DNA from 4 places in the Cupriavidus sp. UYPR2.512 genome. Region 2 is predicted to be linked to each of the others. Evidence: predicted binding sites of a transcription regulator. Region 2 holds the regulator's gene; each other region holds the start of a gene.
The links. The regulator sigma-54, encoded in region 2, starts transcription at its own class of promoters, with help from an activator protein. The targets are predictions, from matches to a motif close to TGGCANGNAANCTGCTTT.
Positions count from the first base shown of each region.

Region 1: the regulator sigma-54 is predicted to act here: its motif matches at 3,373-3,390, upstream of A3A5_RS0102610 (MSMEG_0572/Sll0783 family nitrogen starvation response protein).
Region 3: the regulator sigma-54 is predicted to act here: its motif matches at 3,735-3,752, upstream of A3A5_RS0105370 (PQQ-dependent methanol/ethanol family dehydrogenase).
Region 4: the regulator sigma-54 is predicted to act here: its motif matches at 3,500-3,517, upstream of urtA (urea ABC transporter substrate-binding protein).

Region 1 is NZ_KB902852.1:574,671-580,604, forward strand. Features, by position in the region: gene A3A5_RS0102595 (alkene reductase) at 130-1,257, shown strand; gene A3A5_RS42975 (hypothetical protein) at 1,384-1,620, shown strand; gene A3A5_RS0102605 (PLP-dependent aminotransferase family protein) at 1,747-3,138, opposite strand; gene A3A5_RS0102610 (MSMEG_0572/Sll0783 family nitrogen starvation response protein) at 3,522-4,004, shown strand; gene A3A5_RS0102615 (Nit6803 family nitrilase) at 4,025-5,041, shown strand; gene A3A5_RS0102620 (MSMEG_0568 family radical SAM protein) at 5,034-5,934, shown strand, end outside.
Region 2 is NZ_KB902909.1:40,156-46,089, reverse strand. Features, by position in the region: gene ptsN (PTS IIA-like nitrogen regulatory protein PtsN) at 1-178, opposite strand, end outside; gene hpf (ribosome hibernation-promoting factor, HPF/YfiA family) at 633-983, opposite strand; gene A3A5_RS0110210 (RNA polymerase factor sigma-54) at 1,032-2,513, opposite strand; gene lptB (LPS export ABC transporter ATP-binding protein) at 2,648-3,448, opposite strand; gene lptA (lipopolysaccharide transport periplasmic protein LptA) at 3,506-4,156, opposite strand; gene lptC (LPS export ABC transporter periplasmic protein LptC) at 4,257-4,886, opposite strand; gene A3A5_RS0110190 (SIS domain-containing protein) at 4,930-5,913, opposite strand.
Region 3 is NZ_KB902854.1:140,268-146,201, forward strand. Features, by position in the region: gene A3A5_RS44380 (hypothetical protein) at 1-349, shown strand, start outside; gene A3A5_RS44385 (hypothetical protein) at 368-1,030, shown strand; gene A3A5_RS0105355 (ABC transporter permease) at 1,038-1,850, shown strand; gene A3A5_RS0105360 (quinoprotein dehydrogenase-associated SoxYZ-like carrier) at 1,847-2,647, shown strand; gene A3A5_RS0105365 (quinoprotein relay system zinc metallohydrolase 1) at 2,644-3,615, shown strand; gene A3A5_RS0105370 (PQQ-dependent methanol/ethanol family dehydrogenase) at 3,817-5,559, shown strand; gene A3A5_RS0105375 (c-type cytochrome) at 5,680-5,934, shown strand, end outside.
Region 4 is NZ_KB903151.1:100,645-106,578, forward strand. Features, by position in the region: gene cyoA (ubiquinol oxidase subunit II) at 1-166, shown strand, start outside; gene cyoB (cytochrome o ubiquinol oxidase subunit I) at 175-2,148, shown strand; gene cyoC (cytochrome o ubiquinol oxidase subunit III) at 2,154-2,798, shown strand; gene cyoD (cytochrome o ubiquinol oxidase subunit IV) at 2,798-3,166, shown strand; gene urtA (urea ABC transporter substrate-binding protein) at 3,573-4,829, shown strand; gene urtB (urea ABC transporter permease subunit UrtB) at 4,977-5,934, shown strand, end outside.

The sequences.
Region 1 (5,934 bases), on a different contig from region 2:
GAGCCCTTGTCGGGCGAAATGCCCGGAGGACATCCGAAACTCCGCGCGTATCGTTCGCCGCCTGACCATCACAGGAGGTCCCGGCGCACAAGATCGAAAGCACTCCTCCAGGTTTCAGAAAGTCTATCCATGACCACTCATCTCTTCTGTCCGATCTCAGTCGGCCCGCTGTCCCTGCCTCATCGCGTGGCGATGGCACCGCTTACTCGTTCGCGTGCGGGCCAGCCCGGCAACATACCCACCGACATGAACACGACGTACTACCGGCAGCGCGCGTCGGCGGCGTTGATCATCTCGGAAGCGACCCAGATTTCGCCGCAAGGCCAGGGCTATGCCTGGACACCTGGCATCCATACCGAGGCGCAGATCGCCGGCTGGCGGGCCGTGGCCGACGCCGTTCACGCAGAAGGGGGACGGATGTTCCTGCAGCTTTGGCACGTGGGCCGGGTTTCGCACCCCATGTTCCAGCCCGCCAACGCTTTGCCGGTCGCGCCCAGTGCCTTGCCCGTACCTGGCAAGACGTTTGTGACAGATCCGGACGGCAATGGCATCTGGGCCGACATTCCGGTGCCGCAAGCCCTGACGGCGGCGGGCGTTGCAGAGATCGTGGCGGATTACCGCCAGGCCGCGCGCAATGCCATGGCTGCAGGGATGGACGGCGTGGAAATCCACGCAGGCAATGGCTACTTGCTCGACCAGTTCATCAATTCCGCCAGCAACCATCGGCAGGACAACTACGGTGGCAGCATCGAGAACCGCGCGCGCTTCCTGCTCGAGGTGGTTGACGCGGTCAGTGCGGAGATCGGCGCCGAGCGCGTGGCTGTACGCCTGACACCCATGGGCCGCTTCATGGGCATGGGCGATACGACGCCGGAAGACACCTTCGGCTACATCGTCGGGCGCCTCAACGAATGGCCGCTCGCATACCTGCACCTCGTGGAGCCCGCTATCGTCGGTACGGTGAGGGACGAGCACGTCGATCCTCGCTGGGACGCGATCATCCGGCAATTGCGCAAGACTTATCAGGGCGTGCTGATGCTGGCAGGCGGCTATGACGGTGAAAGCGCCGAACGTGCCATCGCGGATGGCCGGGCCGACATCATTGCGTTCGGTCGCCCGTTCATTGGCAACCCGGACCTGCCGGAACGCCTGCGCGGCAATTATCCGCTGAATACGCCCGACGCCGCGGCCTTCTTCGGCGGCGGCGCACAGGGCTATGTGGATTATCCCGTGTTGAGCCAGGATCAAGCAGCGTGAGGTCACCGACTCGCCTGTGAACGGCCGAGCCATAAGGACGCATGGGCGACTTACCACAGAGAGGAAGCGCGCCAGCAAGGTCGCATTGGCCTCTGGCAAACCGCGCTACGCGAACGGTCCCCCGGTATGCCAAAGCCGTTTGTCCAGTCCATACACCTGGATCTGGTCGATAACCCTTCGACCGAGGCTGAACCCATCGAACTGGGCTTGCGAAGTGGCCGCCGGGCGTTGATCGACTACCTGAAACGACTGGAGACCAATGGTGTCGCCCACGCCATGCTGCAACTCGGGCCCGGTCCGCGGCCTCTGCTGGAGGTCGTGGAAGAACTTGGTACCGCTGTGCTTCCAGCTTTGCGGCGATGAGTGGCTACTTGCTGATCCAAGTTGCCTGGCCCTATCGCCACATAAGGCCAGTCTCATTCTGCCTGCCTTTCGCCAGGCGGCCTTGCGGCTTCGCCAGGCGCTTGCAGAACTGCCTGATGACCTGGACTACAGCATGGCCGAATGCAGATGGTGCGGATCGTCCAGCGTATCCGCGACGATCTGCATCGACTCCTCGATCTCGTCACGCTCCCCGGGCCCGCCAAGGCAAAGACGGATCGCATCGGGCGGGTTGCCGTCCGTCGAGAAGGCCGCGCTCGACACGGCGCCGATTCCGCGCGAACGCAGATGCAAGGCCAGTTCGGACGGGCGCCAGGCATTGCCAGCGTCCAGCGGCAACCAGAGATGAAAGCCGTCCGGATCGGCCGCGTACTGGTGGCCGGCCAGCACGCGCGCGGCGATGGCCTGGCGTGCGGCATTCTCCTGGCGCACTGCTGCGAGCATCTCGTCGGCCGTGCCATCCTTGATCCAGGTCGTGGCCAGCAGGTTAGTGAATGGGCTCGCCATCACGGTCGTGGCGCGCAACGTGCCTGCCAGGCGCTGGCTTTGCCTCGCCGAGGGCGCATGGACAAACGCGGTGCGCAGCCCGGCGCCGAAGCATTTCGACAAGCCGGTGATGTAGTACGTCAGTTCAGGGGCCAGCGTGGCAAAAGCGTCCGGCGTGCGCCGGGGCAGCATGCCATAGGCATCGTCCTCGATAATCGGTACGTTATAGCGTAGCGCAATGTCAGCCAGGATCTCGCGGCGTGCCTGGGGCATCGTGCGTGTGCCCGGATTCTGGATAGTGGGGTTGCAGTACAGAGCGGCGGGCTTGTGCACCTGACAGAAACGCTCGAAGGCGCTGCCGATCATGCCATCCTCGTCACTTGGCAGTGCCTGCAGCGGGACGCCCAACTGTGCGGCGATGGCCTTGATCCCGGGATAGGCCAGTGGCTCCACGCAAAGGGTTTGCCCGGCCCTCGCCAGTTGCGACAACAGGGCGACCAATGCGCTGTGCATGCCCGGGCAGATGAGCAGCGTATCGCCGGTGGCCTTCGGCACGAGCCGGCGCAGCCAGCCCGTCACGGCCGCACGGTCGGCCGGGGTGCCGCCGAAATTCTGGTAGCGCAGCAGCATGTATGGATCCGTCGCGGCGAGCAACGCTGCCGACGACTCGCGCAGCCTGGCGGCAAGCGCGAGGGGCTCCGGCGGCATGTTCATGGTCATTTCGGCGCTGGTGCCCCCGCGCAGCGGCAGCGCGGGGGCCCGGCCACGCACATAGGTGCCGCTGCCGGCCTTCGCATCGATCAGGCCGCGCTTGCGTGCCTCGCCATACGCACGTGCGACAGTGGAATAGTTCAGATCCAGCGCATCGGCCAGGTCGCGCAGCCCGGGCAGGCGGTCACGCGCCTGCAGGCGCCCGTCCGCAAGTGCCTCCTCGATCAGGTCGGGAATGATCAGGTAAGCGGGTTTCGGGCTGTCTGCAATGCGCTTCGCCCAATGACTGGTCAGGCCGGACAAGAGTTTCTCCATGCGGTGTGCGCCGGTGCGGTGCCGAGGCATTGAATGCATGTCTCATGCCAGATTGATTGCATCGGAACGGATGCATGATGGTGCGCCGACGGCAGGGGCGCACCATCTCAATGCGCTTTGCGGCGGCTTTCTACACGATTCTGGTGCACTCGCTCGGGGCGGCAAGCCGTCGTTTGCGCTGCGATAAAGTCATTCACGCCATGCGATCAATGATGCGATCGATCGCACGGCGACTGCTTGATCGGCAATTGATCGGTGGGCTGAGCCCGGTCGGTGGCATATCGGTTGCACAACCAGGACCGTCGGCGACAGCGCCGGACAGGTGTGGCGGATGGCGCCGCACCGCCAACCGCAACCCACTGGAGCAAAGCATGCCCGCAGTCAACCAACCTGCCCACAAAGATGGCGACTTCCTGGTCGATTTCGAAGAAAAGGTGTTCGAGGACGTCAAGGCGGAACCCGGAGAGAAGGCGCTGGTGACCTTCCATACCGTGGCCTTCGAGGGATCGATCGGCTTCGTCAACCTGCTGCAGGCCACGCGGTTGCAGCGCAAGGGGTTCGACACCAGCATCCTGCTGTACGGCCCCGGTGTCACCCTTGGCCTGCAGCGCGGGTTCCCGCGCCTTGGCGACGAAGCGTTCGCCGGCCACCTGAACGTCAATAAGCAACTGCGCAAGTTCATGGACGAGGGCGGCAAGGTCTATGCCTGCCGCTTCGCGCTGCAGGCCCTCTACGGTCATGGCGAAGCGTCGCTGGTCGAGGGCATCCGCCCGATCAATCCGCTCGACGTGCTGGACCTGAAGCTGCTCCACCGCAAGGAGAACGCACTGATCATCGACACCTGGACCGTCTGATCCAGCGCAGGGGTATCGCCATGTCACAGAAACGCATTGTCCGCGCGGCCGCCGTCCAGATCTCGCCGGACCTCGAATCCGGTGAAGGGACGCTTGCCAAGGTTGTCGAGGCCATCGACAAGGCCGCGCGCGACGGGGTGCAGCTGATCGTCTTTCCCGAGACGTTCGTGCCGTACTACCCGTACTTCTCATTCGTCCGCCCGCCGGTGCAATCCGGAAGCGATCATCTGCGCCTGTACGAGCAGGCCGTGACGATACCCGGCCCGGTGACCCTCGCTGTCGCAGAACGGGCGAGGCTGCACGGCATGGTGGTCGTGCTCGGCGTCAACGAGCGCGACCACGGCAGCCTGTACAACACCCAACTGATCTTCGATACCGAGGGACGCCTCGCCGTCAAGCGGCGCAAGCTGACCCCGACCTTCCACGAACGCATGATCTGGGGGCAGGGCGATGCGGCGGGCCTCAAGGTGGCGCAGACCGCGCTCGGCCGCGTCGGCGCGCTTGCGTGCTGGGAGCATTACAACCCGCTCGCGCGCTACGCATTGATGACCCAGCATGAAGAGATCCACTGCAGCCAGTTCCCCGGCTCGCTCGTCGGTCCGGTCTTCGCCGACCAGATCGAGGCGACGATCCGCCATCACGCGCTGGAAGCCGGCTGCTTCGTGGTCAACGCGACGGGCTGGCTCACCGACGCCCAGATCGCATCCGTGACGACCGACCCAGCGCTGCAGAAGGCGCTGCGCGGCGGTTGCAACACGGCGATCATCTCGCCGGAAGGCCAGCATCTCGCGCCGCCGCTGCGCGAAGGTGAAGGGATGGTGGTCGCCGACCTGGACATGGGGCTCATCACCAAGCGCAAGCGCATGATGGACTCGGTCGGTCACTACGCACGCCCCGAATTGCTCAGCCTCGCCATCAACGACAGGCCGGCGGCCACGGTGTCGGCGATGAGCGAGTTTCCGCTTCCTCTCTATCGGAGCCCGGATCATGCATCCCAGCGAGACGATGTCGGCCTCGAGCCGGCAGTTGATGACTGAACTGCAGTCGGTCGGACTGCGACTTGAGGACCCGCAGGCCGGCGCTGCAAGCCGGCGCGGCGGCGCCGGGCCGTCCGACCACAAGGCGGTGACCATCGATGGCGTGACCATCATGGTGCCGGTGCATACCAGCACGGCCTGGCACTCGCCGTTCGTCGCCTCGGCGCCAGATGGCAGCGGCCGCAGCGCGCTGAAGCGGGGCGCCATTCCGATCGCCGACATCAGCTTCCCGAAAGCGCCGCGCTTCTATGGCTTGCAGACGCTGGACGGCATTCCCTATGCGCAGATCGCGACGCTGCATGGCGCCGACGTGCTGGCCACGACGGTCTTGCAGACCTGCATCCGCTACGAGAGCCGGCGCAAGACCTGCAAGTTCTGCGCGATCGGGCAGTCACTGGCGGCTGGCCGCACCATTGCCAGGAAGACGCCGGAGCAGCTTGCCGAAGTCGCGCGCGCCGCGGTGCTGCTCGACGGCGTCAAACACATGGTGCTCACTACCGGCACGCCGCCGACACCTGACCGCGGGGCCGGCATCCTCTGCGACAGTGCGTTCGCGATCCGCGCCGCGGTCGACCTTCCGATCCAGGCCCAGTGCGAGCCGCCCGATGACGACCGCTGGTTCGCGCGAATGCGCGCCGCGGGTATCGACAGCCTCGGCATGCATCTCGAAGTGGTCACACCTGCCGTGCGCGAACGCATCATGCCCGGCAAGGCATCGGTGCCGCTGTCGCGCTACATGGACGCGTTCGAGGCTGCCGTGGGCGTGTTCGGACGCGGACAGGTCAGCACCTATATCCTCGCCGGGCTGGGCGACACGGCCGACGCCATTCTCGCCATGTCGCGCCGGCTCGTGGACATGGGCGTCTATCCCTTCGTGGTGCCGTTCGTGCCGA
Region 2 (5,934 bases):
CCAGGCCGGTGGATCCCAGCGACTCGCGCGCGAACAGGTTGTCCGTCACGATGGCGCGCGCCACGCCATGGTTGTTCTCGAAGAGGAGCCCGGCCTGCTCGAATACACGCTTCTTGCTGGTGACGCTGACGTCGAGGTTGATGTTGCCGGGTGGCAGCAATTTGGCCAAACGATTCATGGGCGATGCGCAGGATTTCAGTTAGCGGGCGGATCGTTCCGCCGGGCAGGGGCTGGCTCCGGGGCTGCCGTTGGCCTGGCCGGAGGCGTCCGGCCCATTATAGAGCAGCGACTACCCCCGCATTGTGCAGCGCAGCGGAGCAAGCCGGTGCAGAACGATACATAGTGATGCAATCGTGCCTCCGGGCCGGGAGCCGGCGCACCGGTGTGGGGCGCGGCCAGGATTCCCTCTCTTTGTATGGCGCAGCATACACCTTGGCGCCGCGCTTGCGAACACTCTTGCCCATTCGGGTGAAAAGCGTTGGCTCCGGCGCCACAGCCGGGCCGCACCACCAGTGCGGGCGCGGCATGCCGGCGGCAACCCGGATCGCGAGGGCGCAAAAAAGCCGCGCTTGGTGCGCGGCTTGCCTGTTGAATCCTGATTCAGCAGCCCGCTGCGGGGCTGCCGGGCACGGTCATTGCTGCATTTGCGCTGCGGCCATCTGGTACTTGACCGCTTCGCGGTCGTGGCCTTGCACGCGATCCTTGTAGCGGATCACCTGACGGTCCAGCTTGTCGACGAGTGCGTCGATCGCTGCATATAGGTCTTCGTGATGCGCCTCGACAAAGATGTCCTTGCCCTTGAGATGTAGATTGATTTCCGCGTACTGCCGCCGGTCCTTTTCCTTGTGGTTGTCGACAGAGAGCAGCACGCTAACGCCAATGACCTGATCGAAATGCCTGACGATTCGCTCCAGCTTCGTTTCCACGTACTCACGCAGAGGGGGCGTGATGTCCAGGTGGTGTCCACTGATCTTGAAGTTCATAGCGCTTCTCCTTCTGAAAGAGCCTCACCAGGCAGGCGGTGGGCTCGGCTACAAAGACTTGCGGAGATTGACTGCGGGGATCTTCAGGGCTTCGCGATACTTGGCAACAGTGCGGCGCGCAACAACAAAGCCTTGCTCACCCAGCAGTTCGGCAATGCGACTGTCGGAAAGGGGATTCCTCGGGTCTTCGGCTCCTATCAGTTGCTTGATCAAGGCGCGGATGGCCGTTGATGAAGCCGCGCCACCGGTTTCGGTGGACACGTGGCTGCCGAAGAAGTACTTCAGTTCGAAAGTACCCATCGGCGTTGCCATGTATTTATTGGTCGTCACCCGGGAGATGGTTGACTCGTGTAAACCCAGTGTATCGGCAATCTCCCGCAAAACCAAGGGGCGCATGGCGATTTCGCCGTGGCTGAAAAAGTTCTTTTGACGCTCGACAATGGCCTGCGAGACACGCAGGATTGTGTCGAACCTTTGCTGGATGTTCTTGATCAGCCAGCGAGCTTCCTGCAGCTTCTGCTGCAGCCCGGCCGTGCCGGACTCACCCTTCGCGCCACGCAGGATCTGTGCATACATATCATTGATGCGCAGCCTCGGCATCACATCCGGATTGAGCTGCGCGATCCAGCCGCCGCCGCTCTTGCGCACGAACACGTCCGGCACCACGAAGTCGGCCTCCGGGCGGCTGTATGCATGGCCGGGGTAGGGCGCCAGCGAGCGGATCAGTTCGTGTGCGGACTTCAGCGCCACTTCATCGACCTGCAACGCCTTCTTCAGCCGCGTGTAGTCGCGTACTGCCAGCAACTCGAGGTGGTTGGTGACGATGTTCAGTGCCAGTTCGCGCTGCGGGTGCGTCAGGCGCCGCAACTGCAGGCCCAGGCATTCGGCGGCGTTGCGCGCGCCCACGCCGGGCGGGTCGAAGCTCTGCAGCAGCGTAAGAACTGCGTGGACTTCCTCGATCTCGAACTCGAGTTCTTCCGGCAACTCCGTGCAGATCTCCTCAAGCGATGCGCTCAGGTAGCCATCGTCGTCGAGCGATTCGATCAGGAAGATGGCCAGGCCCTTGTCGCGTGTCGAGATCTTCAGCGGCGTGAGCTGCTCCATCAGGTACTCGCGCAGCGTGGGCTCGGCTTCGCGCAGCTGCATCGGTGTTTTTTCGTCCTCGTCGCCCTGGGGGCGGCGGGCAAAGTCGTCCAGGCTCCAGTCGCCGCTGCCATAGTCGTCGCCGTTGCCGCTGTCGCCATAGCTGTCATCGTCACCCGCGCCGTCGGCGCGGGCGTCGCCATTGCCCTGGGGCTCTGCCGGGGCGGGCGCCGGTGCGCTCTGCAGGTTCACCGAGCCGTCGGGCGCAACGCGCAGCGGGCTTTCAATCCAGTCGTTCTCGCGCTCGAGCAGCGGGTTTTCCGTCAGCGCCTGTTCGACCTCTTGCTGCAGTTCCAGCGTGGAGAGCTGCAGCAGCCGGATCGACTGCTGCAGTTGCGGGGTCAGGGCCAGATGCTGGGAAAGGCGGAGCTGTAGCGACGGTTTCATGCGACCTATTCTATGCGCATCTTTCCGTTGTTGGAACGGAAATTGCTATCGCTTGTGCGGTCTGATCGCCGCTGGCTGTGGGAGGTCCCACGCGCGCCCGCGAAGAGGCCTGCCGCTCCGGGCAGGCCGCTGCATCACATGCGGAAGTTCTCGCCCAGGTAGACGCGCCGCACTGCGTCATTGGCGATGATTTCCTCGGGCTGGCCCGCGGCCAGCACCGTGCCTTCGCTGATGATGTAGGCGTGGTCGCAGATGCCGAGCGTCTCACGCACGTTGTGGTCAGTGATCAGCACGCCGATATTGCGTGCCTTGAGGAAGCTGACGATGCGCTGGATCTCGCCCACGGCGATCGGGTCCACGCCGGCGAAGGGTTCGTCCAGCAGGATGAAGCGCGGCGACGACGCCAGCGCGCGCGCGATTTCCACGCGGCGGCGCTCACCGCCCGACAGCGACAGCGCCGGGTTGTTGCGCAGGTGCGCGATCTGCAGGTCGTCCAGCAATGTATCCAGGCGGCGCTCGATCTCGGCCTTGGCCAGAGGCTTGCCCTTGTCCAGCTGCAGCTCCAGCACCGCGCGGATGTTCTCTTCGACATTGAGCTTGCGGAACACCGAGGCTTCCTGCGGCAGGTACGACAGCCCCATGCGCGCGCGCTCATGGATCGGCAGGCCGCTGATGTGATCGCCGTCGAGCACAATATCGCCTTCGTCCAGCGCCACCAGGCCCACGATCATGTAGAACGACGTGGTCTTGCCCGCGCCGTTGGGGCCGAGCAGGCCGACCACCTCGCCGCTCTTCACGTCGAGCGAGACGTCCTTGACCACCGTGCGCGAGCCATAGCGCTTCTTCAGGTGGCGCACGACCAGCGTGCTGCCCCCGGGAAGGATCGAGGAGGCTTCGACGGAAGGCTTGTCGGCGATGGTTGCGGTATCGGTCATAGGCACAGTCAGGCGTTCAGGCGTTTCTGGCGCGGGCAGGCAGGCCGGCGCCAGGCGTCAGGGTTTGTTGGCAGGCGCGGGCGCCGGCTTCAGGTCCAGCGGCGAGCCGCCGCTGCCCGTGGCGCCGGCCTTCTGGTCCTGGCGCGGCGACAGCACCGCGCGCACGCGGCCGGACGGATTGGCGGCCGCGGCGTCGCCACTACCGCCGCCGGCGGCCGTGTAGAACTCCTTGCGGCTGTCGTAGGTCAGCACCGCGCCGCGGATCTCGTCGACCTGCTTGGCACCCTGCAGGCGCGCCATGCGGGCATTGCCGATCAGCTTGGAGTACTCCTGCTTGCCGTCGTACTCGATGCGGTCGCCCCAGCCGTCGATGTATTCGTCGACGCCTTCACGCTTCTGCCGGATGTAGGCCTGCTTGCCCGGCTTGGCGGTGGCCACCGCGAACTGGTAGCCCTCGGGGTCGGTGCGCAGTTCGGCGGCGTCGGACTTCAGAATCATGGTGCCCTTGGTCAGCACCACGTTGCCGCTCAGCGTATAGATCTGCTTGACGTCGTCGTAGCTGGCGTTGTCCGCCTCCAGCACCATCGGCTTGTCGCGGTCCGCGCGCTCGGCCAGGGCGGGCTGGGCCAGCAGGCCGAAGGCCATGGCCAGGGCGAGCAGGGCCGGGGCGGTGCGTCGACGGGACGATGTCGTCAGGGAAGCAGTCATGTTGGCAGGGGTTGCTTGAGGGCGTCTGGGTACGTTGGTGCGGGTTCGTGCGGACCGGCCGCGCATGCCGGCACTGCGTGCGCGGCCCCCGGGCCGGGGCTCAGGACCCCGGCGCGCGGCCCGGGGTCGGCCCGGTGATAATGGTGCCGCGTACATTGCCGAGCAATTGTACTTCGCGCGTGACGTTGTTGAAGATCAGGCCGTTGGCGGTCATCACCGACGGGCCGCGCGTAAGCTTGACCGGCTTGTCGGTCTTGACGATGTCGTCATTGACCAGCAGCTGGAAATAACTGGATGCGGCGGTCAGCTGCGGGTCCTTGGACACGTCCACGCCCTGCTGGCGCATGACGAAGCCGTTGCCGTACAGGTCGATCACCGAGCCCTCGGCGTTCATGCGGCCCATATCGGCGCGGGCTGTGACCGGCGGGCGGTCCGGCTCGTACGCGCGCATGGCGGGCCGGGTCACCTCGTAGGTCTGGTCGTCCTCGAAATGGACCATGCGATCGCCGGTGAAGCGGATCTTGGTGCTGCCGTCCGGCGCCAGCTCGGTGGCCGAGAAGCGGTCCATGAAGTAATCAGGCTCGTGCTTCCTGGTGCTTTGCGCGGCCAGGTCTTCCTTGGGGGAGTTGATCTGGACCAGCCAGAACGTGCTGCCCGCCACGAAGGCCATCAGCAGCAGCGGCAGCAGCCGCATGACGATGCCGCTGAGGGAGGCGAGGAGTGCCTGCATGGTGTCCTTGGCGTTGTGCCGGTTGCGGCGGGCCCGCGCCCGCTCAGATGACCTTGGCGCGGGTCAGGTCGTGGATATGCAGCGCGCCCGTCAGGCGGCCGTCGTCATCCACCACCAGCAGCTGGTTGATGCGGTTGGCTTCCATCACCTGCACCGCTTCGACGGCGAGCTGGTTCTCGTTGACCACGTGCGGGCTGCGGTGCATGACCTCGCCGATGGGCACGGTCTTCCAGTCGCGCGGGGTTTCCAGCAGGCGGCGCAGGTCGCCGTCGGTGAAGACGCCGATGGCGTGTCCGTCCGGGTCCACCACGGCAGTCATGGCCATGCCCTTGCGGGTGATTTCCATCAGCGCCTGGGCCAGCGGCGTGTTCTCACGCACCTCGGGCACGGCGTTGCCGGTGCGCATCACGTCGCGCACATGGGTCAGCAGCTTGCGCCCGAGCGCACCGCCGGGGTGCGAGCGGGCGAAGTCTTCCTCGCCAAAGCCGCGCGCATCCAGCACCGCCACCGCCAGCGCATCGCCCAGTGCCAGCGCCGCGGTGGTGCTGGCCGTCGGCGCCAGGTTCAGCGGGCAGGCTTCTTTTTCGACCGCCGCGTCCAGGTGGACGTCGGCCAGCTTGGCCAGGTTGGAGTCGGGGTTGCCGGTGACCGAGATCAGGCGCGCGCCGATGCGCTTGACGATCGGGATGATCGACAGCAGCTCGCCGGTCTCGCCGGAATTTGAGAAGGCGATCAGCACGTCGTCGCGCGTGACCATGCCCAGGTCGCCGTGGCTGGCTTCGGCAGGGTGCACAAAGAACGCCGGCGTGCCGGTAGAGGCCAGCGTGGCTGCGACCTTGCGTCCGATATGGCCGGACTTGCCGATGCCAGAGACGACCACGCGGCCGGTGCATTGCAGGATCAGCTGCACGGCACGCGCAAAGTCGCCGTTCAGGCGTCCGGAAAGTGCGGAAACCGCATCGGCTTCGGTCTGGAGAGTGTCGCGGGCGAGTCTGAGTGCTCGATCCGCATCGAAATTGGCTATCATGGCGACGAAGTATACCAACGA
Region 3 (5,934 bases), on a different contig from region 2:
CGGCCAGCCGCAGGGCCGTGCGCTCGACGGCGCCCAGGTGGCGGCCGCGGAAGCGCGCGTGGCGCTCGCGGCCGCGGGCCAGTCGCTCAGGCTGGAAGCACTGGAAGCCCGCACCGGAGCCGAGGTGGCCCCGCTGGTCGCTGCGCTGTCGCGGCAGGGCACGCGCTATATCCTGCTGGACCTGCCGTCGGCGTCGGTCAGGGCGGCCACGGGTGCGGTCAAGCCGGGGGAGGCCTTGTTGTTCAACGTGTCGGCCGATGACGATGAGTTGCGCGGCGCCGGCTGCGCGCCGGTGCTGCTGCACACGCTGCCCAGCCTGCGCATGCGCGCGGATGCGCTGATGCAGTAACGCAAATGGCGCCGCGCCTTGCTGCTGAGCGGCCCGTCCGCGGCCGATGCGGCGCAGCGCGATGCGCTGGTGACGTCGGCGCGGCGCTTTGGCATTGCCTGGTCGGCGCAGCGCGCCTTCAGGCTGTCCAACGACCCGCGTGAGCGTGACCAGGCCAACCTCAGCCTGCTGACCGGCGGCGTGGACTATGACGTGGTGGTGGTGGCCGATGCCGACGGCGAGTTCGCCCGCGGCGTGCCCTACGTCACGCTGCTGCCGCGCCCGGTGGTGGGCGCCAGCGGGCTGGGCGCGCAGGCGTGGCACTGGGCCTGGGAGCGCAATGGCGGGCCGCAGCTCAACCGGCGCTTCATGCGCGCGGCGGGCCGTCCGATGACCGGCTACGACTGGGCTGCCTGGGTGGCGGTCAAGGCTATCGCCGAGAGCGTGGCGCGCCGGCCCAGGGCCGGGTTTGCCGGACAGGCGCAAGCGCTTGCCGCCGGGCAGGTGGTGGTGGACGGCTTCAAGGGGCCGCCACTGTCGTTCCGCCGCTGGGACCGCCAGCTGCGCCAGCCGGTGTTGCTGGCCCACCCTGACGGTGTAGTCGGCATGGCCCCGGTGGAAGGCGTGCTGCATCCGAAGAACAACCTCGACACCCTGGGCGCCGATGAAGCCGACACGGCGTGCCGGGCCCCATCCGCCTAGCGCACCCATGGCCTCCATCCTGATCCATCGCTGGCGCGCGCTGCGCGCGGTTTGCGGGCGCGAGCTGCGCAAGTACTTGCGCCAGCCCGGGCGCCTGCTGTCGTCGCTGGTGCGCCCGCTGCTGTGGCTGCTCGTGTTTGCCGCGGGCTTCCAGAACGCGCTGGGCGTCGCCATTGCGCCGCCCTACGACACCTACATCGAATACAAGGTCTACGTGGCGCCCGGACTGCTGGGCATGATCGCGCTGTTCAACGGCATGCAGTCGTCGCTGGCCATGGTGTACGACCGTGAGATGGGTGTGATGCGGCTGCTGCTGACCGCGCCGCTGCCGCGGGGCTGGCTGCTGGGTTGCAAGCTGGCGGCGGGCACGGTGCTGTCGCTGCTGCAGATGGCCGCGTTCCTGCTGGTGGCGATGGCCTTCGGCATCCGCTTCGAGTCCCTGCACCTGCTGGCGGCGACGGGCGCCATGGCGCTGGCCGCGCTGATGCTGGGCGCGCTGGGCCTGCTGCTGTCGGTCCATGTGCGCCAGCTCGAGAACTTTGCCGGCACCATGAACTTCGTGATCTTCCCGATGTTCTTCATCAGCTCGGCGCTGTATCCGCTGTGGAAGCTGCAGGAGTCGGGCGCGGAGCTGGTGTACCAGCTGGCCCGCTTCAATCCCTTCACCCACGCGGTCGAGTCGATCCGCTTTGCGCTGTATGGGCAGGTGGCGCCGCTGAGCCTGGCGGTGGTGGCGGGCAGCGCGGTGGTGTTCTTCGCGCTGGCGCTGCAGGGCTACGACCCGCAGCGCGGCATGGCGCGCCGGGGGCAGCAGGCATGAGGCGCCGGACGCGGGCCATGGTCGTGCTGATGGCGGCCGGACTGGGCATGGCCAGTCCGGCTGTACCGGCTGCCGGGGCAGCGGGCGCCATCATCGCGCACAGCGATCCGCTGCAGTCGCCGCAATGGGCCTGGATCCACAAGGAGCTGCTGCAGACTGGCCCGGTGGTGTTCGACAGCCGCGTCAGGGTGACCGGGCCGGCGTTTGCGGAAGACCCCATGCGCGTGCCGATCGCCTTCGATGCCTCGGCGCTGGGCGAAGTGGATCGCATCGTGGTGGCGGTGGACCGCAACCCGATCCGCGAGGTGCTGGCGTTCGAACCGCTGCGGGTGCGCCCTTCGCTGTCGTTCCGCTTCAAGCTGGAACAGGCTTCGCCGGTGCGGGTGGCGGCGCGCACGCGCGATGGCACCTGGCATGTCGGCAGCGTGCTGGTCGATGCCGGCGGCGGGGGCTGCACGGTGCCCGGCGCCACGCGCCGCGACGGCAGCTGGAGCCGCACGCTCAACCGCGTGGACGCGCGCGTGTTCCCGGGCTTCGGCGGGGCCGCGGCACGCGTGCGGCTGCGCGTGATGCATCCGATGGATACCGGCCTGGCGGCGGGCATCCCGGCGTTCCATATCGAGACCCTGGTCCTGGCCGATGCGGCCCGGCAGCCGCTGCTGCGCCTGACGCTGCATGAGCCGGTTGCCGAGAACCCGATCTTCTCCTTCGACCTGCGCGATGCCGTGCAGCCGGGCATGACGGTGGCCGGCCACGATAACAACGGCAACCGCATCGCAGCGCGGGTGGCGCCATGAAGCGACGATTACTGCTGTGGTTGCTGCTATGCCTGGCGGGCCAGCCCGTGCCGCCGGCACTCGCCCAGCAGGCCGCGCTGCAGCCTCCTGACTACCGCCTGGCCCCGCGCGAGATCGCCGCGGGCGTGTGGCTGCTGGAAGGCGCCAACGCCGACTTCGCGCCCGGCAACGGCTGCAACATCATCAATACGGCGTTTATCGACACCGGCGACGGCGTGGTGGTCATCAACACCGGCCCGTCGCGGCTGTATGGCGAGCAGCAGCGCAGGGCGATTGCATCAGTCACGTCCGCCCCGGTGCGGCTGGTGCTGAACCTGAACCTGCATCCCGATTATTTCTTCGGCAACCAGGCCTATGCCGATGTGGGCGGCAGCGCCCTGGCCGGCACCATCGACGGGGCGCGGCGCGAGGGCGCCGCTTATGCCGACAACCTCTACCGCCTGTGCGGCGACTGGATGCGCGGCACCGAGCCCGTACCGGCTGCCCACGCGCTGGCGCCAGGCCGCCGCACGATCGGGCGCCATACGCTGGAGCTGGTGCGCCTGGGCGGCCATACCGGCGACGACCTGGTGGTGCTGGACCGCAGCGCGGGCGTGGTCTTTGCCGGCGGGCTGGTGTTCCGGCAACGCATTCCGACCACGCCGCACGCGGATATCGGCCGCTGGCTGGCCAGCCTGGACCGGCTGCAGGCGCTGCTGGCCGACAGCGGCGCGCGCGTGCTGGTCCCCAGCCACGGGCCAGTGCCTGCGGCCACCGGCGGCGCAGAGGCCATCGCCCAGACGCGCGGCTACCTGCAATGGCTGGATACGCGCCTGCGCGAGGCCGCGGCGCAGGGGCTGGACCTGGCCGAGGTCATGGCGATGCCGGTGCCGCAGCCCTACGCGCACTGGGCCGCGATGCCCGCGGAGTACCTGCGCAACGTCGGCCATCTCTACCCGGCGCGCGAGGAAGCCGCGCTTGGCCACTGACGCCGGCCAGCCGTGGCGGGCTGTTCAATTCTGGAGCAGCTGCAACGCAGTGTTGCGCGCTGGCACGGCTGCCATCACGCAACGGGGCCGCAACCGGCGTGCTGGTGCGGGGATGCGACTGGCATGGGAATTGCCAAAGGCATGTCTGGTGTGTGGCGCAGTGGCGCACCAGGGAAACCCAAAACAAGTGAGGAGATGGCAATGAGGACGTTACGAGTAGTGATGGCGGTTGCGGCTGCCGCGGCCAGTCTGGCCGCGCAGGCGGCAGTGACCGATGCCATGATCGAGAACGACGCAAAGAGCCCCGGCGATGTGTTGTCGTGGGGCATGGGCCCGCAAGGCCAGCGCTATTCCACGCTGTCGCACATCAATACGAAGAACGTCGGGCAGCTGGTGCCGGCCTGGTCGTTCTCGTTTGGCGGCGAGAAGCAGCGCGGGCAGGAATCGCAGCCGCTGATCCATGACGGCAAGATGTTCGTGACGGCCTCATATTCGCGCATCTATGCACTCGACCTGAAGACCGGGCGCAAGCTCTGGAAGTATGAGCACCGGCTGCCCGAAGGCATCATGCCGTGCTGCGATGTGGTGAACCGCGGTGCGGCACTCTACGACAACCTGGTGATCTTCGGCACGCTCGATGCGCAGCTGGTGGCGCTGGACCAGAAGACCGGCAAGGTGGTGTGGAAGGAGAAGCTGGAGGACTACGCTGCCGGCTATTCGTACACGGCGGCGCCCATGATCGTCAAGGGCATGGTGCTGACCGGCATCTCGGGCGGCGAGTTCGGCGTGGTGGGCCGGGTCGACGCGCGCGATGCCAGGACCGGGCAGCTGGTGTGGTCGCGCCCGGTGGTGGAAGGCCATATGGGCTACAAGTACGACAAGGACGGCAACAAGACCGAGAATGGCGTGACCGGCACCACCAACGCAAGCTGGCCGGGCGAGACCTGGAAGACCGGCGGCGCCGCCACCTGGCTGGGCGGCACCTACGATCCGGCCACCGGGCTGGTGTACTTCGGCACCGGCAATCCGGGCCCGTGGAACAGCCATATCCGCAAGGGCGACAACCTCTACTCGGCCTCGACGGTGGCGCTGGATCCCGCCACCGGCAAGATTGCCTGGCACTACCAGAACACCCCGAACGACGGCTGGGATTTCGATGGCGTCAATGAGTTCGTGACCTTCGACCTGGACGGCAAGCGCATGGGTGGCAAGGCCGACCGCAATGGCTTCTTCTACGTCAACGACGCGGCCAGTGGCAAGCTGGTCAACGCCTTCCCCTTCGTCAAGAAGATCACCTGGGCCACCGGCATCGACCTGAAGAGCGGCCGCCCCAACTACATCGCCGAAGGCCGCCCCGGCGACCCCGCCGCCGGCAGCGACGAGAAGAAGGGCAAGTCCGTGTTTGCCGCGCCGGGCTTCCTTGGCGGCAAGAACCAGCAGCCGATGGCCTACAGCCCGCAGACCGGCCTGTTCTACGTGCCCGCCAACGAGTGGGGCATGGATATCTGGAATGAGCCCATCAGCTACAAGAAGGGCGCCGCCTTCCTGGGCGCTGGCTTCACCATCCGTCCGCTGAACGAGGACTACATCGGCACGTTGCGGGCCATCAACCCCAAGAGCGGCAAGATCATGTGGGAGGTCAAGAACAGCGCGCCGCTGTGGGGCGGGGTGATGACCACCGCCGGCGGGCTGGTGTTCTGGGGCACGCCTGAGGGCTACCTGAAGGCGGCTGACGCCAGGACCGGCAAGGAGCTGTGGCAGTTCCAGACCGGCAGCGGCGTAGTGGCGCCCCCGGTCACCTGGGAAGAGAACGGCGAGCAGTACGTGGCCGTGGTGTCCGGCTGGGGCGGCGCGGTGCCGCTGTGGGGCGGCGAGGTGGCCAAGCGCGTGAACTTCCTGGAGCAGGGTGGCTCGGTGTGGGTGTTCAAGCTGCACAAGAGCTGAGCTGGCGGGAGATGACACGGTCCGGCGCACGCCCGCATCGCATCATGGGTGCGCGGCGTGCGCCGGGCGCGGTCGCAACAAGACGAAATGGGACGAAATAGGACGACAAGGGACACAGGTATGAAGAAGGAATGGATGGCGCTGGCGGTGGTTTCGGCGCTGCTGCCGGGCGCGGCACTGGCCGGCACGGCCGCTGACATGCAGGCCCTGGCCGACAAGAGCGGCTGCTTTTCCTGCCATGGCATGCAATCAAAGCTGGTGGGGCCGGGGTTTGCCGAGGTCGCCGCCAGGTACAAGGGCGACAGCCAGGCGGCGGAGCGGCTGGCAAAGAAGATCCGCGAAGGCGGCAAGGGCGTGTGGGGGCGGATTCCGATG
Region 4 (5,934 bases), on a different contig from region 2:
CAAGCTCTTCCACAACATCTTGCACAAGTACATGGACCACAGCGGCGCTGCGCTGGCCGCCGACGGGTTCAAGGGCGGCCCGATCTGCACGTCGCGCAACACCCTCGGTGAAGAGCAGCTGTCGATGACCACGCCGGCCAAGCTGGCGCTGGGCGCGCAATCCTAGGAGCAATGATGTTTGGCAAGTTGAGTTTGTCGGCGATTCCGTTTCATGAGCCGATCATCATGGTCGTTCTGGCCGGCGTCGCCCTGGGCGGGGCCGCGCTGCTAGGCGCGATCACCTATTTCAAGAAGTGGGGCTACCTCTGGAACGAGTGGTTCACCTCGGTCGACCACAAGAAGATCGGCGTGATGTACTGCCTGGTCGCCCTGGTCATGCTGCTGCGCGGCTTTTCCGACGCGATCATGATGCGCGCCCAGCTGGCGCTCGCCACCAATGGCGCGACCGGCGTGCTGCCGCCTGAGCACTACGACCAGATCTTCACCGCCCATGGCGTGATCATGATCTTCTTCGTGGCCATGCCGCTGATGACCGGCCTGATGAACCTGGTCGTGCCGCTGCAGATCGGCGCGCGCGACGTGGCCTTCCCGTTCCTGAACACGCTCTCCTTCTGGCTGTTCGTGTCGGGCGCCATGCTGGTCAACATCTCGCTGGGCGTCGGTGAATTCGCCAAGACCGGCTGGCTGGCCTACCCGCCGCTGTCGGGGCTGGACTACAGCCCGGGGGTAGGGGTGGACTATTACCTCTGGAGCTTGCAGATCTCAGGCCTGGGCACGCTGCTGACCGGCGTGAACTTCCTGGTGACGATCCTGCGCATGCGCGCGCCGGGCATGACGCTGATGCGCATGCCGGTGTTCACCTGGACCGCGCTGTGCACCAACGTGCTGATCGTGGCCGCCTTCCCGGTGCTGACCGTGACCCTGGCGCTGCTGGGCCTGGACCGCTACGTCGGTACACACTTCTTCACGAACGACGGTGGCGGCAACGCCATGATGTACGTGAACCTGATCTGGATCTGGGGCCACCCCGAGGTGTACATCCTGATCCTGCCGGCGTTCGGCATCTTCTCTGAAGTGATCGCCACGTTCTCGGGCAAGAAGCTGTTCGGCTACAAGGGCATGGTGTACGCGACCGCCGCCATCATGGTGCTGTCGTTCATCGTGTGGCTGCACCACTTCTTCACGATGGGTTCGGGCGCCAACGTCAACGCGTTCTTCGGCATCACCACCATGATCATCTCCATCCCGACCGGGGTGAAGATCTTCAACTGGCTGTTCACCATGTACCGCGGCCGGGTCCAGATGACCTCGCCGGTGCTGTGGACGCTGGGCTTCATGATCACCTTCGTGATCGGCGGCATGACCGGCGTGCTGATGGCCGTGCCGGCCGCGGACTTCGTGCTGCACAACAGCCTGTTCCTGATTGCCCACTTCCACAACGTGATCATCGGCGGCGTGCTGTTCGGCTACCTGGCCGGCATCACCTACTGGTGGCCGAAGGCGTTCGGCTTCAAGCTGAACGAGCGCCTGGGCAAGTGCGCCTTCTGGTGCTGGCTGGTCGGCTTCTACTTTGCCTTCATGCCGCTGTACGTGCTGGGCCTGATGGGCATGACCCGCCGCCTGAACCACACCGATAACCCGGCCTGGACGCCGTGGCTGTACCTGGCCGTGGTGGGCGTGGTGTTCGTGGCGCTGGGCATCTTCTTCCAGGTGCTGCAGATCGTGGTGTCGATCCGCGACCGCAAGAAGCTGGCCGACGTGACCGGCGACCCGTGGGGCGGCCGCACCCTGGAGTGGGCCACCTCGTCGCCGCCGCCGTTCTACAACTTCGCGCACACCCCGGTGGTGCGTGACCTGGACGCGTTCGCCGACATGAAGGCCCGCGGCGAGACCCTGCCGACCGAAGGCTTCGAGAAGATCCACATGCCCAGGAACACGGGCGCGGGCTTCATCATCGGCGCCTTCAGCCTGGTGTTCGGCTTTGCCCTGACCTGGCATATCTGGTGGATGGCCATCGTTGGCCTGGTGGGCATGGTGTGGGCGTTCATCCACCGCAGCAACGACGACCATATTGACTACTACGTGCCGGCCACCGAGGTCGAGCAGATCGAAACGCGCCATCTGCAGCGCATTGCTTCGCAGGCCTAAGAACCATGTCGACTCAAGTCCTAGACCGCATCCCCGCGCAGGCAGGCGCCTCGGCTCACGCTGACGCGCACGGCCATGACCATGCGCACCACGATACCAGTGCCAATACGGTGTATGGCTTCTGGATCTACCTGATGAGCGACTGCATCATCTTCGCCGGACTGTTCGCGGCCTTCGCCGTGCTGCGCGGCGAACTGGCAGGCGGCCCGTCGGCGAAGGAGCTGTTCGAGCTCAACTACGTGCTGGTGGAGACCTTCATCCTGCTGTTCTCCTCGATCACGTACGGCATGGCGATGATCTCGCTGCAGAACCGCAGCCTGAGCCGCGTGCAGGTGTGGCTCGGCGTCACGTTCCTGCTGGGCCTGGCCTTCATGGCGATGGAAATCAACGAGTTCCATCACCTGATCGCCGAGGGCGCCGGCCCGGGCCGCAGCGCGTTCCTGTCGTCGTTCTTCACCCTGGTCGGCACCCACGGCCTGCACGTTGCCAGCGGCATGTTGTGGATGATCGTGCTGATGTGGCAACTGTCGAAGAAGGGCATCACCCCGACCCTGACCAAGCGCCTGACCTGCCTGTCGCTGTTCTGGCACTTCCTGGACGTGGTCTGGATCGGCGTGTTTACCGTGGTCTACCTGATGGGACATCTGTGATGGCACAACACAACGCACCGGCGGCGCACGGCGCCCACGACTCGCACGATTCGCACGCGGGCCACGACACCCACGCCAGCTTCAAGTCCTACGCGATCGGCTTCATCCTGGCCGTGATCCTGACCGTGATCCCGTTCAAGCTCGTGATGGACGGCAGCATGGACAAGGGCACCATCCTCTGGATCATCCTCGGCATGGCCGTGGTCCAGATGCTGGTCCACCTGAAGTACTTCCTGCACCTGGACTCGTCGTCCGAGCAGCGCAGCAACGTGATCGCGCTGCTGTTCACGGCGCTGATCCTGGTGATCGTGGTGGCGGGTTCGCTGTGGATCATGCACAACCTGAATGCCAACATGATGGTGATGTAAGGATCCAGCGTCCTGGTATCGAAAACGGGGCCCCGCGAGGGGCCCCGTTTTCATTTCCGCGCTGGATTACCTGTCGCCCTGCGTTCTATGCGCGGGCTTTTTAAAACATCCGAATCGGTGTTAAGCGTTTGCTTACCCAAGCGATCGATTCTGGCGCACGCCCGCATTCCTGACGTCCGATAGCGGGCGCGATGCACCACCGCTGCGCTGGTTTGCGTCAGCGCACTGTCTCGGTGCCCCGCAGGCATGCACGGCCGTGGTGCGCATGCGGACCGCTGGCCCGGTTTGCCCATGCAGGCCGCTTGTGGCCGGGCGGTGGCTGGTCCGGCCCCATGGCACGCTAGTTGCAGAAGCATCACCCGGGGAGCGTAGTCCCTGACCAACACGACAAAACGGGAGCTGCAAAATGCAACGACGTGACATGCTGAAGCTGTCGGCGATAGCCGCCGCGGCGATGATCGGTACCAGCCCGCTGGCGCTGGCGCAGTCCAAGGAGCCGATCAAGGTCGGCATCCTGCATTCGCTGTCCGGCACCATGGCCATTTCGGAGACGTCGCTGAAGGACGTGGCCCTGATGACCATTGATGAGATCAACAAGAGCGGCGGCGTGCTGGGGCGCAAGCTGGAGCCGGTGGTGGTTGACCCCGCCTCGAACTGGCCGCTGTTCGCGGAAAAGGCGCGCCAGCTCATCACCAAGGACAAGGTCGCGGTGACCTTCGGCTGTTGGACCTCGGTGTCGCGCAAGTCGGTGCTCCCGGTCTATGAGGAACTGAACTCGCTGCTGTTCTATCCGGTGCAGTACGAAGGCGAAGAAATGTCCAAGAACGTTTTCTACACCGGTGCAGCGCCCAACCAGCAGGCGATCCCGGCGGTGGAATACCTGATGAGCAAGGAAGGCGGCGGCGCCAAGCGTTTCTTCCTGCTGGGCACGGACTACGTCTACCCGCGCACCACCAACAAGATCCTGCGCGCCTTCCTGAAGAGCAAGGGCGTGGCCGACAAGGACATCGAAGAGGTCTACACCCCGTTTGGCCACAGCGACTACCAGACCATCGTCGCCAATATCAAGAAGTTCTCGCAGGGCGGCAAGACCGCGGTGATCTCAACCATCAATGGCGACTCCAACGTGCCGTTCTACAAGGAGCTGGGCAACGCCGGGCTGAAGGCCAAGGACGTGCCGGTGGTGGCGTTCTCGGTGGGTGAGGAGGAACTGCGCGGCATCGACACCAAGCCGCTGGTGGGCCACCTGGCCGCATGGAACTACTTCATGTCGGTCAAGAACCCCGAGAACGACGCTTTCCGCAAGCAGTGGGCGGCATGGGTCAAGGCCAACAACCTGCCCGGCGGCGACAAGCGCGTGACCAACGACCCGATGGAAGCCACCTACGTGGGCATCCACATGTGGGCGCAGGCCGTGAAGAAGGCCGGCACCACCGATACCAACAAGGTGCGCGCCGCCATGTACGGCCAGACCTTCAAGGCACCGGACGGCTTCACGCTGACCATGGGTGAGAACCACCACCTGTACAAGCCGGTGATGATCGGCGAAGTCAAGGGCGACGGCCAGTTCTCGGTGGTGTGGAAGACGCCGAAGGCGGTGCGTGCGCAGCCGTGGAGCCCGTTCATCGCGGGTAACGAAGGCAAGCCGGACAAGGTGATGTAAGCGGACGCCAGTCTGGCTCCGTGACGATGGCTTCCCTCTCCCGCAAGGCGGGGGAGGGGAGCGCATCGCCCCCTTTCGCACACCAGAACAACAAGGCGCTGAAGCGCCGCCACTGCGCCAGCCACTATGCCCAAACTACTTCCGACAATGGCCATGCCATGGCTGCGCGCCCTGCTGGCGGCGTTGCTGCTGGCGGCTGCGCCGTGGGCCGCGGCGCTGACGCAGGCCGACCTGAAGCCGCTGGCCGAAGATGATTTCGATGCCAAGACCGCGGCACTGACCGCGCTCGCGAAGGCCCCGCCCGAGCAGGCCGGCCCGATCCTGAAGGCCCTGCAGGACGACGCGCTGCAATACGCAGCGTCGGTCGGCATGGTGCGCCAGGACGGCGATAAGACCGTCGATGCCATTACCGGCAAGCCGGTCGCGGTGAAAGCCGACGAACTGGAGTCCCTGACCCTGAACAACAGCCTGCGTGCGCTGGTCGACAGCGCCGCCAGCAGCCTGCTGCTGCAGTCACCCGACATCGCGGTGCGTGCGCAGGCGGTCGCCACGCTGCGCGCCCAGCCGGAAAGCGCCTCGCGCGCCGCGGTCGAAGCCGCGCGCAAGAATGAGGCCGATGCCGGCCTGCGCACCAGCCTGGACGTGATCTGGGCCAACCTGGTGCTGGCCGAGCCGGCTGACCCCGCAGCGCATGACGCGCGGCTTGAAGCCATCCGCATCCTCGGCAGCGACAGCAACCCGCAGAGCCGCCAGAAGCTGGCGCCGCTGGTGGAGCGCGACAGCGCCGGCAACTACCGCGAGCCCGATGCCGACGTGCGCCTGGCCGCGCAGCAGGCGCTGGACACGCTGCGCAGCGACCAGCGCCGCGCCGAGCTGATCGGCAACCTGTTCGCCGGGCTGAGCCTGGGCAGCGTGCTGTTGCTGGCCGCGCTCGGGCTGGCCATTACCTATGGCCTGATCGGCGTCATCAACATGGCGCACGGTGAATTCCTGATGATTGGCGCCTATGCCACCTACGTGGTGCAGTCGCTGTTCCGCGCCTACGCGCCGGGTGCGTTCGACTGGTACCTGCCGGCGGCGCTGCCGGCCTCGTTCCTGGCCGCGG